Regions from separate parts of the Pseudarthrobacter sp. PvP090 genome, predicted to be linked through region 2. Evidence: predicted binding sites of a transcription regulator. Region 2 holds the regulator's gene; each other region holds the start of a gene.
What was found. The regulator HrcA, encoded in region 2, represses chaperone genes, less so after heat shock. The targets are predictions, from matches to a motif close to TTNGCACTCGNNNNNNNCGAGTGCNAA.
Positions count from the first base shown of each region.

Region 1: a site for HrcA is predicted at 2,949-2,975, ahead of ABIC21_RS18955 (Hsp20/alpha crystallin family protein). Genes of this name have one in related genera too.
Region 3: a site for HrcA is predicted at 3,282-3,308, ahead of ABIC21_RS00360 (FmdB family zinc ribbon protein). Genes of this name have one in related genera too.

Region 1 covers NZ_JBEPPO010000022.1:17,244-21,908, reverse strand. The annotation lists gene ABIC21_RS18980 (purine-cytosine permease family protein) at 1-140, opposite strand, end outside; gene ABIC21_RS18975 (DNA alkylation repair protein) at 275-1,372, opposite strand; gene ABIC21_RS18970 (phosphatase PAP2 family protein) at 1,496-2,278, shown strand; gene ABIC21_RS18965 (MmcQ/YjbR family DNA-binding protein) at 2,332-2,646, shown strand; gene ABIC21_RS18960 (MerR family transcriptional regulator) at 2,650-2,940, opposite strand; gene ABIC21_RS18955 (Hsp20/alpha crystallin family protein) at 3,107-3,532, shown strand; gene ABIC21_RS18950 (J domain-containing protein) at 3,647-4,015, shown strand; gene ABIC21_RS18945 (hypothetical protein) at 4,112-4,501, shown strand; gene ABIC21_RS18940 (GH1 family beta-glucosidase) at 4,624-4,665, shown strand, end outside.
Region 2 covers NZ_JBEPPO010000007.1:131,917-136,581, reverse strand. The annotation lists gene hemW (radical SAM family heme chaperone HemW) at 1-413, shown strand, start outside; gene ABIC21_RS10225 (DUF4870 domain-containing protein) at 462-881, opposite strand; gene ABIC21_RS10220 (DUF3097 domain-containing protein) at 1,025-1,873, opposite strand; gene hrcA (heat-inducible transcriptional repressor HrcA) at 2,106-3,119, shown strand; gene dnaJ (molecular chaperone DnaJ) at 3,221-4,348, shown strand; gene ABIC21_RS10205 (16S rRNA (uracil(1498)-N(3))-methyltransferase) at 4,351-4,665, shown strand, end outside.
Region 3 covers NZ_JBEPPO010000001.1:73,760-78,424, forward strand. The annotation lists gene ABIC21_RS00340 (hypothetical protein) at 1-854, opposite strand, end outside; gene ABIC21_RS00345 (GNAT family N-acetyltransferase) at 971-1,591, opposite strand; gene galU (UTP--glucose-1-phosphate uridylyltransferase GalU) at 1,597-2,514, opposite strand; gene ABIC21_RS00355 (5-formyltetrahydrofolate cyclo-ligase) at 2,614-3,258, shown strand; gene ABIC21_RS00360 (FmdB family zinc ribbon protein) at 3,396-3,647, shown strand; gene ABIC21_RS00365 (RcpC/CpaB family pilus assembly protein) at 4,007-4,588, shown strand.

The DNA of each region.
Region 1 (4,665 bases), on a different contig from region 2:
CCGAACGAGACCCTGAACAGGTCGAAGGGGCTCGCATTCCGGTCCTTTTCCGGGATTTGCTCGATGCCATAGGTCTCCACTTCGGTGACCCTGCCTCGGTTCCGCTTTGCGGGGGCGACGGCGTGCTGTGCCTTGGACATGGTGTCTCCATCCAGCTCATCAGTGTGAGTTGCTTAATAAGCATCACAAGTTGATTGGAAGGCTACATTGTGAAGCGGCTCACAGCAACGACCGGATGGGCGGGCCGCGGATATTACGCCGCCGGGCGGCCGCCCTAAACGTGGACTGCGAATTCAGCCGCTGGATAGCGGACCCCGTTGACCTGCAGCTGCAGTGCGTGGTCGCCGGCGTGGTGGACGCGGGTGGTCATCTGGCGGAAGGCGTGACGCTTCGAAAACCTCCGGGACTCGCCCGGCCCGAGGACAGCCGTTCCGAGCTTGAAAACCTTCTCCGCGAGGGTGCCGTTCGCCTTGGCGTAGTGCACGACATAGTCGACGGCGAGCCGGGCCTCCGCCGACCCGGTATTGGACACCTCGAAATCGAATTCGAGCTCTCCGGGAAGCTCGACGACGGTGCGGTCCAGCCGCGGCGGCGTCACCGTGAGTGACGCCGGCGGGAACCCCAGCAGCTCCAGCGCGCCGGGGTGGGCCTTCTTGAGCAGGGTCCGCAGCCCGTGCCGGACCAACCTGGGCGTGTTCGCGTCAGGGGCGGCCAGCCATCTAGCCGCCGTGGCAACCACCTCGTCAGGGGCGTGGCGGGCAAGATCGTTGAGGTGGTTGGCCACCGAGCGCCGGACGTCTTCGACCGGGTCCCGGTACAAGGCATCGAGGATCGGCAGGGTCGCGGCGGGCCGGGCCGTGATCTGCGGGACACGGATCGCCCACGGCAGGTATGCCCGGGTTCCCTCGCTGGCGAGCCGGCGGACCTGCCAGTCCGGGTGCGAGGTCCAGCGCTGGATAACGGCCAGTGCGCGTTCCAGATCGGCCGCGAGGAGCCGCCGGATCGCGAATTCCGCGGTGAGCCGCGGCGTCAGCTCGGCGAGCAGCGCCAGGCAGTCCTCGAAGTCGCCGGTTTCCGTGTTGGTAAGGGCGAGGGTGGCCGCCGCCTCGGTCACGGGCCAGATCATCCAGCCGGTGAAGTCCGGATCATTCAGCGCCCGGCGGAATATGGCCGCAGTGCCGGCGTAGTTTCCGGGCAGGTCCGCCTGCAGGGCGCCGCTCAGGAGGTCAGTGCGTTCCCGCAGGCTGAGCTCTTCGAGGTGCCCGGCCGTAGCGGCGAGCCGGGGGAAGGTGCGGCCCGGTGCGGCCGCGGCGAGGATCCGCTCCAGCGAGCGGACCATGCCCGGGTTGATCAGTTCATTCATAACGCCCATTGCCTCAGGCTACCCGGGGCGAGCGCCATGGGGCTTATGTGCGGCAGCCGCCCCTGCGGCGCCGGAACCGGGATATTCTTCAAAGAGGATATGTCCACACACGGTGCAGAGGCGGAGACGGGAATGGCAGAGGAAACTACCGGGAAGTCGCCCGGCCGGTGGCGGGTTTTCCACGACAAGTTCGTGGTGGAGGAGCGCTACATGAGCGAGCGGGACCGGAAGAACCTGTACCGGATCGCCGTCGGCCTCATGATTCTTGGCACCGTGCTGTTCTTCACGATTCTCGCCGGGGTCCTCCAGCAGGGCGGCCTGACGGCAGGCGATGAACCGGTCCGTTCCTGGCTCCTGACCCTCCGTTCCGAACCGCTCACGACGGCTATGATCATCCTCGCGATCGTTTTCGGCCCTGTTGCCCTGCCGATCATCATCCTCGTGGTGACGGTGGCCTGGGGTCTGCTGGCCAAGCACGCCTGGCGGCCGATGCTCCTGGCCGGTGCCATGCTCACCGGTGTAATTCTTGCCCAGATCATCGGTCGGACCATCGGGCGCCAGCGCCCGCCCGTGGACCTCATGCTCTTCGGCGCGGACTTCACCTTCTCCTTCCCCTCGGGCCACGTGCTGGGCGCCTGCGACTTCCTGCTGGTCAGCGCGTTCCTGATCTTCTCCCGCCGGCACAACCGCATGGCTGCCGTCGCAGGCTTCCTGCTGGCCGGCGTCGGGATTTTCTTCGCTGCGGTGAGCCGGCTCTACCTGGGCTACCACTGGCTGACCGACGCGATGGCCTCGCTGTCCATTTCGTTCGTGATCCTTGGCGGCGTCATCGCCCTCGACACCTGGCGGACCGCCCGCATCCGCGGCGAGCAGATCACCGGAACGCTCTCCAAAGCCGACACCAGCCAGACGTAACTTCCTGGCTGCATCCACTTGTCCCGCCCCGGCGCCGGTGCCACAGTGGGGCCATGGCCACCGAAGATGATGTCCGTCAGGCAGCCCTGGCCCTGCCGGGAGTGGTCGAACGGCCCAGCTGGGGCCAACCCGCCTGGTTCGCGGCCACGCTGATGGCCCGGATCTGGGAGGAAGGCGTGCTCACTGTCAAGACCGGGGAACGCGAAGCCCTTGCCGGAACGGACCCGGAGACTTTCTTCTGGACGCCGCACCACGAGCGTTCACCGAAACTCGTGCTGGTGCGGCTGGACCGGATCGGTACCGAGGAACTGGCTGAACTCCTCGAGGAATCCCACCGCCTCGCCGGGGGCCGGAAGCCCCCGGCGTAATTCCTAGCTCCGGCGCGGGCGGAGGCGGTTCAGCTCGTCCTGCAGCCTGGCGTTGACCGCCTCCAGCTCCAGCACCTTGGCCACCCCGGCCAGGTTCAGCCCCTCCTCCAGCAGTTCGCTGATCCGCCGCAGCACCGCCAAATCCGCGTTGCTGTACTGCCGCGTACCTCCGGCGGTGCGGTCCGGCGTCAGCAGGCCCTTCCGCTCGTAAAGCCTGATGTTCTGCTGCCCGGTCCCGACCAGTTGGGCCACCACGGAGATCGCGTAGACGCCCAGCTCCTGACGTTCCGCCACGGTACTCCTTTGCACTCTCCCGACGCCGGTTTCGGCGTGCCCACACTTTTTCCTCTTGCATCAGTGTCGCACCGGTGTTATAAAAAATCTATATCCACCACCACAGATAATCAGGCTTGCTGGATACATGAAAAGGACAAACTCTCTCATGAAGGAGTGGGAAATGATGTTGATGCGTACGGACCCGTTCCGTGAACTGGACCGGCTGACCCAGCAGGTCTTTGGAACGGCGGCACGGCCCGCTGCCATGCCGATGGACGCATGGCAGGAAGACGGCGAGTTTGTCGTCGCCTTCGATCTTCCCGGCGTCAACGTTGACTCGGTGGACCTCGACATTGAGCGCAACGTCCTGACCGTCCGGGCTGAACGGCGCGATCCGACCCAGCCCAACGTTGAGTTGATTGCCTCGGAGCGGCCGCGCGGCGTCTTCAGCCGCCAGCTCATCCTGGGCGACACCCTCGATACCGAGAAGGTCAGGGCACAATACGCCGACGGCGTCCTGACGCTCCGCATTCCGGTGCTGGAACAGGCAAAGCCGCGGAAGATTGATATCACACACACGCAGGACAAGATGCAGGAGATCGGGAAGTAGCTGCGGCGGCGGACGCACGCCGTCCGCTCGTCGATGAGCGCGGGGACCAGAGGGCGCCGGCCGCTGCCGGCGTCGTCTGGTCCCCGCCCGGTCCGTCCGGAGGGCGGTGAATCGATGAATCGCGACCCCCGTGGCTACTACGCCGCCTTGCATGTGACGCCGGACGCGACGGCGGCCGAGATCCAGCACGCCTTCCGGGCGCTGATGCGCCTCCGCCATCCCGACGTCGAAGCGGCCGCCGGTGCCGAACACGGCCCCGGGACCGGTCCCGGGAACGACGACGGGGACGAGGCGCGGCGCATCCTGGAGTCCTTTTCCGTCCTGCGGGACCCCAGAACCAGGGCTGAGTATGACCCGGCCGCAGCGTCGGCCGGACCAAGCCGCGCCACTCCCGGAGGCCGGGAGATTCCAGTACGGCACCACCGGCAGGAGCGCCCGGTCCTGCGGGTTACCCCGGTGCGGTGGGAGCGGGGCCCGCTGTGACCCGGCCGCCGGCACCCAGCCAAGAACCGCAAGTGGCCGGGCTTCGGCGCCCAGCCACGAACGAGCCCAGCCACGCACAAGAGAAGGAGGGCGGCCATGAGCGCATGGCGCCGCTACGATTCGCACCTGATGCCGGTCTTCCACGAGCGTTTCGAGACCCGCTGGGGCGAGGGCACAGCCCCGTTCCTTGACCCGGAAGCCCACGAAGCGCCGCTGCCGCGGGCCCAGTGGATCAACATCGACACGGGCGCCGCGCTCGCGGTGGTCCCGATCTGGACCGCCGATGACAGCCAGCACCGCTCGTTCGGCGTCTTTTACCTGCCGCCGGTCGGCGACATCTGGGTGCTGCGGCCGGGGTACACGAGCTATCTGGAACCCTCCGCGGATGAGACCGAACAGCTCCAGGCACTGCGGAACGACGCGTTCAAAAAGGCCGTGGCGCACGCCAAGGAATTCCTGTTCGGGCCCGAGACCGCGTCGTACTGAGGTGGCGCGGGTGTTCTTCGGGGCCCGAGGCCAGACCGGCACGCGGCCGCCGGTCGTGGCGCGGGGATGCGCTGCGACCTAAAATCAGTCAACTGCCTGAAACTACATAGGGGATTCCACTGATGAAAGCATCCGCCAAGGACTTGGCCGCCCTGCTGCCGCCG
Region 2 (4,665 bases):
CCCGCACCCCGGAGCAGGCCTGCCGCCACAACCTTGCCTACTGGCGGGGGGACGACTGGTGGGGCATCGGCCCCGGCGCGCACTCGCACGTCGGCGGTGTGCGCTGGTGGAACGTCAAGCACCCCACCGCCTATGCCAACCGCCTGGGGTCCGGACTATCGCCGGCCGCCGGCCGGGAGACGCTTGATTCGGAGACCCGCAACGTGGAGCGCGTCATGCTCGAAGCACGGCTGCAGTCCGGGCTGGAGATCGCCAGCCTCGGCGGACTGGGCGACACCGGTCGGCACGCCGTCGCCGGACTGATCGCCGACGGCCTCGTGGATCCCGTGGCGGCCTTCCGCGGCAGCCTCGTCCTGACGCTCAAGGGACGGCTGCTCGCCGACGCCGTGGTCCGCAGGATCCTGCCGGACTGACGGTGGTCCTGCCGGACTTCCCGGGCAGGGCTCGGCCGTGGCAGCTCCCTACTTGATCCAGCGGAGGTTGTACTCGTAGCGGTGCGGCTGGCCGCGGTTGACGTGGATGCCGGCGGCGACCGAGAAGCACGTCACGGCGATCCAGATCACCGTGGCCAGGACGGCGAAGATGTTGCCCACCACCGGAACGAAGACCAGCAGATTGCACACGACGGCAGCAACGGTGGGGGGCAACGTAAAGTTGAGCGCTTCCTTGGACTCCTGCGCCGTGAACGGTCCGCGGTCCTTAAAGATCAGGTAGATCAGCAGCGCGGGAACGCAGCCCAGGATGCCGCCGAAGTGAGCCAGTGTGGCCCACTGCCGGTCCTCGTTCGCCGTGAGTGGCAGCGCATTTGCGGGAACGCCATGGTACGGGGGCTGGCCATGGCCGGCCTGGTTGCCATTGTGTTCGCGTGCGTCATCTGCCACGGTGTCGTCCTTCGGATTGCGGTGGTGCATTGGTGCCTGGCGGTGCCAGGGCTGCGCCTGGAGCGTAGCCGTCGTACCAAGAATACTTGCTCGGGCGCGGAATCACGGATCGGCCCGCTGGCGGCGGCGCGCGGCGCGGCTCCTCAGGGAACGGTGAGGAAGTCGATGACCTCCTCCACCCGGCCCAGCAGGGAGGGTTCCAGGTCGGCGTAGCTCCGCACGGCGCCAAGAAGCTTCTGCCAGCCCAGGCCGATGTCCTCCTTGGTGCTGTGCGGCCAGCCGAACGCCATCAGGATCCCGGTCTTCCAGTCCACGCCCCGGGGGATCACCGGCCACTCCTCGATTCCCAGCACGGCCGGCCGGATTGCCTGCCAGACATCGACGTAGGGGTGGCCGACGATCAGCACGTTGCCGGCGGCACCGGGGGACGCCATCACAGTCTCGGCAATCCGGGATTCCTTGGAATCGGGAACCAGATGATCCACCAGGACACCGAGCCGGCGCCCGGGCCCGGGCCGGAAGGCGGCCACGGCACCGGCGAGGTCATCGATGCCGTGCAACGGCTCCACGACGATGCCCTCAATCCGCAGATCGTCACCCCAGACCTTTTCGACGAGTTCGGCGTCGTGCTTGCCCTCTACCCAGATCCGGCTGGCTTTGGCCACCTGGGCGCGCTGGCCGGCCACCCGGACGGAGCCGGAGGCCGTTCTGGTGCCTGCGGCGGCTGCGGCGGCCCGGGGTGCCGGCGGCATCAGCCGGATCGGCTGGCCCTCCAGCAGGAAGCCGAAGCCGAGGCGGAAGGACCGGGACTTGCCGCGGCGGTCTTCGAGGGCCACGACGTGCATGCCGCCGGACTTCTCCACCCGGGTCACGGCACCCACCCAGCCGGACTGCACATCTTCGAGTACCATTCCGCGCTCCACAGGCACTTCAGGCAGTTGGGTCTTGGCGGGGGCGGACAGGTCCTGGGGGCCCCAATTCTGGAACGACATCGGTTACACACTGCTTTGCGGTCGGATTGCTGCGGCGGGCTGTGCCCGAAAACACCCGCCCCGGGAGGAACGCCCGGAGCGAATCCAATGCTAACAATGCGGCGACTCATATTAGACTGGTTAGCACTGAGGCATGGCGAGTGCTAACCAACATGTCTTTGTGCCGGAACAGTGTCCGGCGTGGCCGGTTCACGGCGGCACCGGATGCGGGACAGTCGATTGGAGGTGGGGCGTGAGCGAACCACGCAAGCTCGAAGTGCTGCGCGCCATCGTGGAGGACTATGTCCATTCACGGGAACCCGTCGGCTCCAAAGCCCTCGTGGAGCGGCACCACCTCGGGGTGTCCAGTGCCACGATCCGCAACGACATGGCGGCCCTGGAAGACGAGGGCCTCATCACCGCGCCGCACACAAGCGCGGGGCGCATCCCCACCGACAAGGGCTACCGGCTCTTCGTGGACCAGATCTCGGCGGTCAAGCCCCTCTCGCCGGCTGAGCGCCGCGCCATCCAGGCGCTGCTGGAGGGCTCCGAGGACCTCGACGACGTCCTGGACCGGACCGTCCGCCTGCTCGCGCAGTTGACCAACCAGGTCGCCGTCGTGCAGTACCCCCACCTCAGCCGGGCCAAAGTGCGGCACATCGAATTCGTCCTGCTGGCGCCGCGCAAGGTGCTCGCAGTGCTGATCGCGGACACCGGCAAGGTGGAACAGCGGGTCATCGACGCGGGGCAGGAACTTTCCGACGAGGTCCTTTCTGAACTGCGCGCGCGGTTCCTCGGCAGCCTCTCAGGCACCCCGCTGAACCTGTTGCCACAGTCGCTGCAGTCGGTCATTGCCAGTAGCCCGCCCGCCCGGCGCGGCGCGGCGCAGGCGCTGGCCCGCGGCCTGGAGGCGCTGGCCACCAGCAGCCGCGAAGAGCGTATGGTTATGGCCGGAACCGCCAACCTGGCCCGCTCCAACGTTGACTTCCCGCTCAGCATCGGCCCGGTGCTGGAGGCGCTCGAGGAGCAGGTGGTCATGCTCCGCCTGCTGAGCGACATGGCCGAGGACCCGCGCGGCGTAACGGTCAGCATCGGCCGGGAAAACCCGTATGACGGACTCGCGGAGGCTTCGGTGGTCGCGACCGGCTACGGCCCGGACGCGACGGCGAAAGTCGGAGTGCTGGGCCCCACCCGGATGGACTATCCGACCACCATGGCCGCCGTCCGGGCCGTTGCCCGGTACCTTTCGCGGATTCTCGGCCCCTGACGAACCGCGTCCACCCGAGCGGCCGGACGGGCCGACACCACACTTCTTGCCCCTTACAGGCAGTGCCCCACCGGCAGTACAAAAAGGAAGAGATACACACTTTGAGCAGCCATTACGACGTTCTGGGAGTCTCCCGCGAAGCGACCGGAGAAGAGATTAAGAAGGCCTACCGCAAGCTTGCGCGGACCCTCCACCCGGACGTAAACCCCGGGGACGACGCCTCGGACCGCTTCAAGGCCGTCACCCACGCCTACGAGGTGCTGTCCGATCCGCAGAAGCGCCGGATCTACGACACCACGGGCAACGAGAACGGCACCGACAACGGCTTTGGCGGCGGCAGCTACGCCGGCCAGGGCTTCGCGTTCCAAGACATCTTCGAGACGTTCTTCGGCGCCGGCGGCCAGGCCGGTCCGGCCTCGCGGGTCCGCCGCGGCCAGGACGCCCTGATCAGCGTCCGGATCGACCTCCGCGACGCCGTGTTCGGCATCAACAAGAAACTCGAAGTGGACACGGCCGTCACCTGCCCCACCTGCGAGGGCTCATGCTGCCGTGCGGGCAGCCACCCGGAACGCTGCGACATCTGCGGCGGCAGCGGCCAGGTCCAGCGCGCCGTGCGTTCCATTCTCGGCCAGGTGATGACTGCGGCCCCCTGCGGCTCCTGCGAGGGCTTCGGCACCGTCATCAAGGACCCCTGCAACGAATGCGCCGGCCAGGGCCGGATCCGCAGCCGGCGCACCCTGACGGTCAAGGTTCCCGCCGGCGTCGCCACCGGCACCCGCATCCAGCTCTCCGGGCAGGGCGAGGCCGGACCCGCCGGCGGCCCCGCGGGAGACCTCTACGTCGAGATCCGCGTCAACAACGACGCCACGTACGTGCGCGACGGCGACGACCTGCACGCGAGCCTCAACATCCCCATGACCGCTGCCGCGCTGGGCACCGAGCTGACCCTCGAGACCTTCGACGGCCGGCAGGAGATCGATGTCAAGGCCGGCACCCAGTCCGGCGAGGTCATTACGCTCCGCGGGCTCGGCGTCACCCACCTGCGCGGCTACGGCCGCGGCGACCTCAAGGTCCACCTCCAGGTGGACACCCCCGCCAAGCTCGACGCCGCCCAGGAGGATCTGCTCCGCCAGCTCGCGAAGCTGCGCGGGGAACAGTTCAGCGAAGGGAAGCTTGCCGCGAGCGGCGGGGTCTTCGCGAAGCTGCGGGACCGGCTCGGTAACCTGTAGCGGTGAGCAACCCGGTCTTCTTCACTTCCCCCGGCACCCTGGACGGGTTGGCCCCCGGTTCCGTCTTCGTCCTTGACGGACCCGAGGCCCGCCATGCGGTCACGGTGAAGCGGCTTGCCGTGGGGGAGACCGTGGACATCGCCGACGGCGCCGGAAAACGCCTGACCGGCACCGTGTCCGCCGTCGCGCCCGGCGAACTGTCCGTGGAGTGCTCCGTACTCGCCGAGGAGCCCCGGCCCGGCGTCCGGCTCGTTTTGGTCCAGGCCCTCGCGAAGGGCGACCGGGACGAGCTCGCCGCCGAGACCGCCACCGAGCTG
Region 3 (4,665 bases), on a different contig from region 2:
TTACCGACTGCCTTCGGGGCTTCCGGCAGGTCGAGAGGCTTGGGGGCGGCTCGCTCGGCCTTCGGCGCTTCCACATAAGTGGGTTTTGGGACTTCCACCGGTTCCCAGCGGGATTCTTCAGGGGTCGGGACATCCATGGTGCCAAGGACGGAGGTGTCCCCCGAAGCCACGGCTTCCGCCAGGGCCGCCTGGCGAAGTTCCTGAGCGTTGAGGGATTTCGGTGCCGGCGTGCATTCTGCGGCGACGGCCTGGGCGTCAAAAAGCGGGCTTTCGGTCCGTTCCCTGGGCTCTCCCGCCGGTTCCCGCAGGGGGTTTCGTTCGGGGGCGGACCCGGCGGCGTGGGCCGGTACGCTCATGGCCGCGCGAAATGCGGCGTTCATTTTTCGGCGGCGGTCCCGGACCGCGAGCCAGCGAAGCATAAAGACCGCGGCGCCGGCACCGAGCAACCCGGCGAACGGCAACCAGGGGGAACCAATGCCGAAGATGCGCAGCGCCGCCGAGACAACACCGGTGAGCAGCGACAGCAGACCGGCCAAGGCGAGAGCCAACCGGCCATAGCGGATTCTGAACGCCGGACCGGTGGCTGCAGTCGTGGTGCCGCCGTCGAGCCCGGCGGTTCCCGGGACGGGCTCGGTGCGCTGGGTGCTGGTCATGGGTTTCTCCTGCTGGGCCGTCATCTTCATGACCTTCCCGGCTTGCGGGGCTGCTGTTTCGAGATCAATGACGTCCGCCACAAGCTCGCCCGCAGGCTGCAGCTGGTGGCGTCCGTTCCGGAGTATGTAGGGGGCAACCCACACAATCCAGAGCGCAACAGCAATGACAAGGATCACAGAGCTGCTAAGAGGGATGTCCACATCAAAACCGTATGAGCAATCCGGGGTGCGGGCCCGCATTGTCCCCGGTGTGTCGCAAGGGAACTGTCAATTGACTGGATTGATGACGTTATTGCTGGTCAGGAAGGGTCTGACCACTAAGCGGGGCGGCTCTCCTGCCACCGCGAAAGGAGCCCCTCCGGGACTTCGTCGGAGGTCAGTGCGAAGCTCCGGTGATCGGCCCATTCGCCGTTGATGTGCAGGAACCGCGGCCGGTAGCCCTCGTCGCGGAATCCGAGCTTCTCAACCACCCGGAGACTGGGAGCGTTTTCGGGCCGGATGTTGATTTCCATCCGATGCAGCCCAAGGGACTGGAAGCAATAGTCCGTCACCAACGCCACCGCGGTCGGGGCGATGCCGTGCCCGGCCCGATCCTGGTCCACCCAATAGCCGAGTGTGGCCATCATTGCCGAGCCCCACACAATGGAGGAAACCGTCAGCTGTCCCACAATGACAGGCTCGCGGAAGCCCGGGGTCCGCTCCGTGATGAGAAACGGCAGGGCCGCGGCCTGGGCGGCCTGTGCCTTGAGGGAGCGCACCATCTGGCGGTAGTCGGGAAGGCCACCCCCGGGAACAGGATTGGACGCCTCCCAGGGGGCTAGCCACTCGCTGTTGCGGGAGCGGACCGCAGTCCACTCCTTGCGGTCCCGGTAACGGATCGGGCGCAACAAAAGGTCGCCGCTCTCAAGCGTCACCGGCCAGCGGAAGCTGCCCCCCACGGGAGTTACTTGGTCAGGCTGGGGGCGATGCTGGCAGCGAAGTCGGGGAGCCACTCCCGCAGGCCGGGGCCGAGGTCTTCGCTGTCGCAGGCGAGCTGCACGCAGGCCTTGAGGTAGCTGAGCTTGTCCCCGGTGTCGTAGCGGCGGCCCCGGAACACAACGCCGTAAACGCCGTAGCCTTCGCCGTTGCCAGCTGCGAGCTCCTGGAGCGCGTCGGTCAGCTGGATTTCTCCGCCGCGGCCGGGCGCAGTGCGCTCCAGGACCTCGAAGACCGCCGGGTGGAGGACGTAGCGGCCGATCACGGCGAGGTTGGACGGGGCGTCTTCAACGTCAGGTTTCTCAACAAGCTGGTTGATGCGGACATAGTCCTCGCCCGGAATCGATTGAACGTCCGCGCAGCCGTAGGCGCTGATCTGGGAGGGTTCCACCTCGATGAGTGCGACGACGGAACCGCCGGTCTTCGCCTGAACCTCAATCATGGTGCTGAGAAGTTCATCGCGGGCGTCGATCAGGTCATCGCCGAGCAGCACAGCGAAGGGTTCGTATCCCACGTGCTGCTTTGCGCGGAGGACGGCGTGACCCAGGCCCATCGGATCGCCTTGGCGGACGTAGTGGATGTCACCGAGGTTGCTGGCGGCCTGAATGGACGCGAGCTTGGCGGTGTCGCCCTTGGCCTCGAGGGTGGCTTCCAGCGCAGGGACGCGGTCAAAGTGGTCTTCGAGGGCACGCTTGTTACGGCCCGTGATCATCAGGATGTCGCTCAAGCCGACGTTGACGGCTTCCTCCACAACGTACTGAATGGCTGGCTTGTCGACGACAGGAAGCATTTCCTTCGGCATGGCCTTGGTGGCCGGAAGGAACCTGGTGCCGAGGCCGGCTGCGGGGATGACGGCCTTGCGAACGGGAGCATTGAGAGTAGTCACTGGACTAATCTAACGGAGGGACCAAACATTGGGTAATCGTTCGTGACGCCAGAGAAACTCCGCTTCCCGGGCTGCATCACGCGGGAGGGACAAGGCCGCATGGCGACGAAAGAAGAGATCCGGGCCGGCCACCGTGCCAGGCGTGCGGTACTGACGCCGGCCGGACTGGAGGACGCGGGGAAGGGCATTGCCCGACAGGGACTGGCGTGGGCTGCCGCACTGACCGGTGGCAGCCCCGGCACCTTCGCCGCCTACCTTGGAGTGGGTTCCGAGCCGCCGACCCTTCCCTTGCTGACAGTGTTGCATGCGGCAGGGCACCAAATCCTGCTTCCGGTCTGCGAGCCTGGACTGGCGCTGACCTGGGTGTACTGGACGCCGGGTTCCGAATCCGCCCGGAGCCGCTACGCGCCGATCCAGGAACCGGTCGGCGACCGCCATGACACAACCGTCATGCGGCAGACAGACGGCATCTTCCTGCCGGCCACCGCCGTCGACTTCACCGGCAACCGGATCGGGCAGGGCGGCGGCTACTACGACAAGTTCCTGGCGGCGGTGGCGGCCCTCCTCCCCGCTGGGTCCTCGACGTCCGACGGCGGGCTGTTCCCACCCGTGCCGACCATCGCCGTCGTGTACGACGGCGAGGTCCTGCCTGCCGGCAGCATCCCCGCAGAGCCCTTCGACCGGAAGGTGGCCGCCGCCCTGACTCCGACGGGCCTGCTTTCATTGCAGCGATCGGGCACGTAGGGCCTCGCGGCAGGGTGATAGAATTAGCACTCAGGCCCTGCGACTGCTAAGGGGCGGATGGTGTCGACGGAGATGTCGGCTGTGATCCGCGCCGGACAGCACGGGACCTGCTCGTATGTCCCAGAGGAGGATTTCCAGTGCCCACGTATGCCTACGCCTGCAAGGACTGCAGCCACGCCTTCGAGATAGTGCAGTCGTTTACCGACAGCACCCTCACGTCCTGCCCTGAGTGCCAGGGGACCCTTCGCAAGAAGTTCAACAGCGTTGGCGTCGTCTTCAAAGGTTCCGGCTTCTACCGGACCGACTCCCGCGACGCCAAGGGCGGCACTGTCTCGCCGGCCCCGGCCCCGGCCCCCACTCCGGCGCCTGCCGCCGCTTCCGCAAGCTAGGAACTGTCCGGGGCTGCGGCCCCGCCCGCTCCGATGCCGCCCGGGCTGTTTTATCCACATAGCCCAAAGCCCGCCTGCCCGGCTTCCACGCCGATGCGTAGTGTCGGGCCATGGCCATCCTCGCCCGCCCCGTCCTTCCCCTAGCCGCCTACCCTGAGGCGGGCGCTGGGGTCATATTCCGCGGCGTGTTGCGCCCCTTACCAATTCTCCGAAGGGGCAGCTCCCCCGGGCGCCGCTCCGGCCGGCCGATCACCCCAAGCCGTCCGCGCCGGCCAAGGCCCGCTGGGCAGCCTCCCCGTAGGCGGCTGGTCCGGTGGCTGGTCCGCAACCGCCGGCTGGCGGTGGCGCTACTGCTCTGCGTGGCTGCCGGTCTCACCGTTCAACAGCTAACCCCCGCTCCGGCCTTCACGGTCTCCGCCCTGGCCGCGTCAAGGGACCTCCCGGCCGGGGAGACACTGGCCCCGGACGATCTGGTAGCTTTGAGCGTCCCGCGCGCCCTGGTGCCCGCCGGCAGCTTCGGCAGCACAGATTCCCTCGCGGGGAAGCAGTTGGCGGTGGCCCTGCGCAAGGGTCAGCTGCTCTCTGATGCGCAGCTCCTTGGCCCCGGCCTCCTGGCTGGCAGTCCTCCGGGATCTGCCGCTGTGCCGCTGCGCATGGCGGATCCCGCCTCGATCCAATTGCTTTCCCCCGGCCAACTTGTGAATGTCGTCATGACAACCGGCAACGGCTTCGACCAGCCGGCAGCATCCCAAGTGCTGGCCGCCGCGGTGCCGGTGCTGTGGACCTCCGAGCACGGCAGCGGGGCCGGCCAATGGCTGGCAACTGGGGACTCCGACGGCCTCCTGGTCGTGGCTGCCGACGCCGATCAGGCGGGTCGCCTCGCCGGTGCATCCACCCAAGGCAAGCTGTTCTTTGTCCTCGTGGCGGGCGTTCATGGCTAGCCGGCCCTGCCGGCCGGCGCTGTCCCGGCAGGGGCTCTGCCGGAAGCCCACTCCCGAGCGGTCCGGGCCGAGAAGGG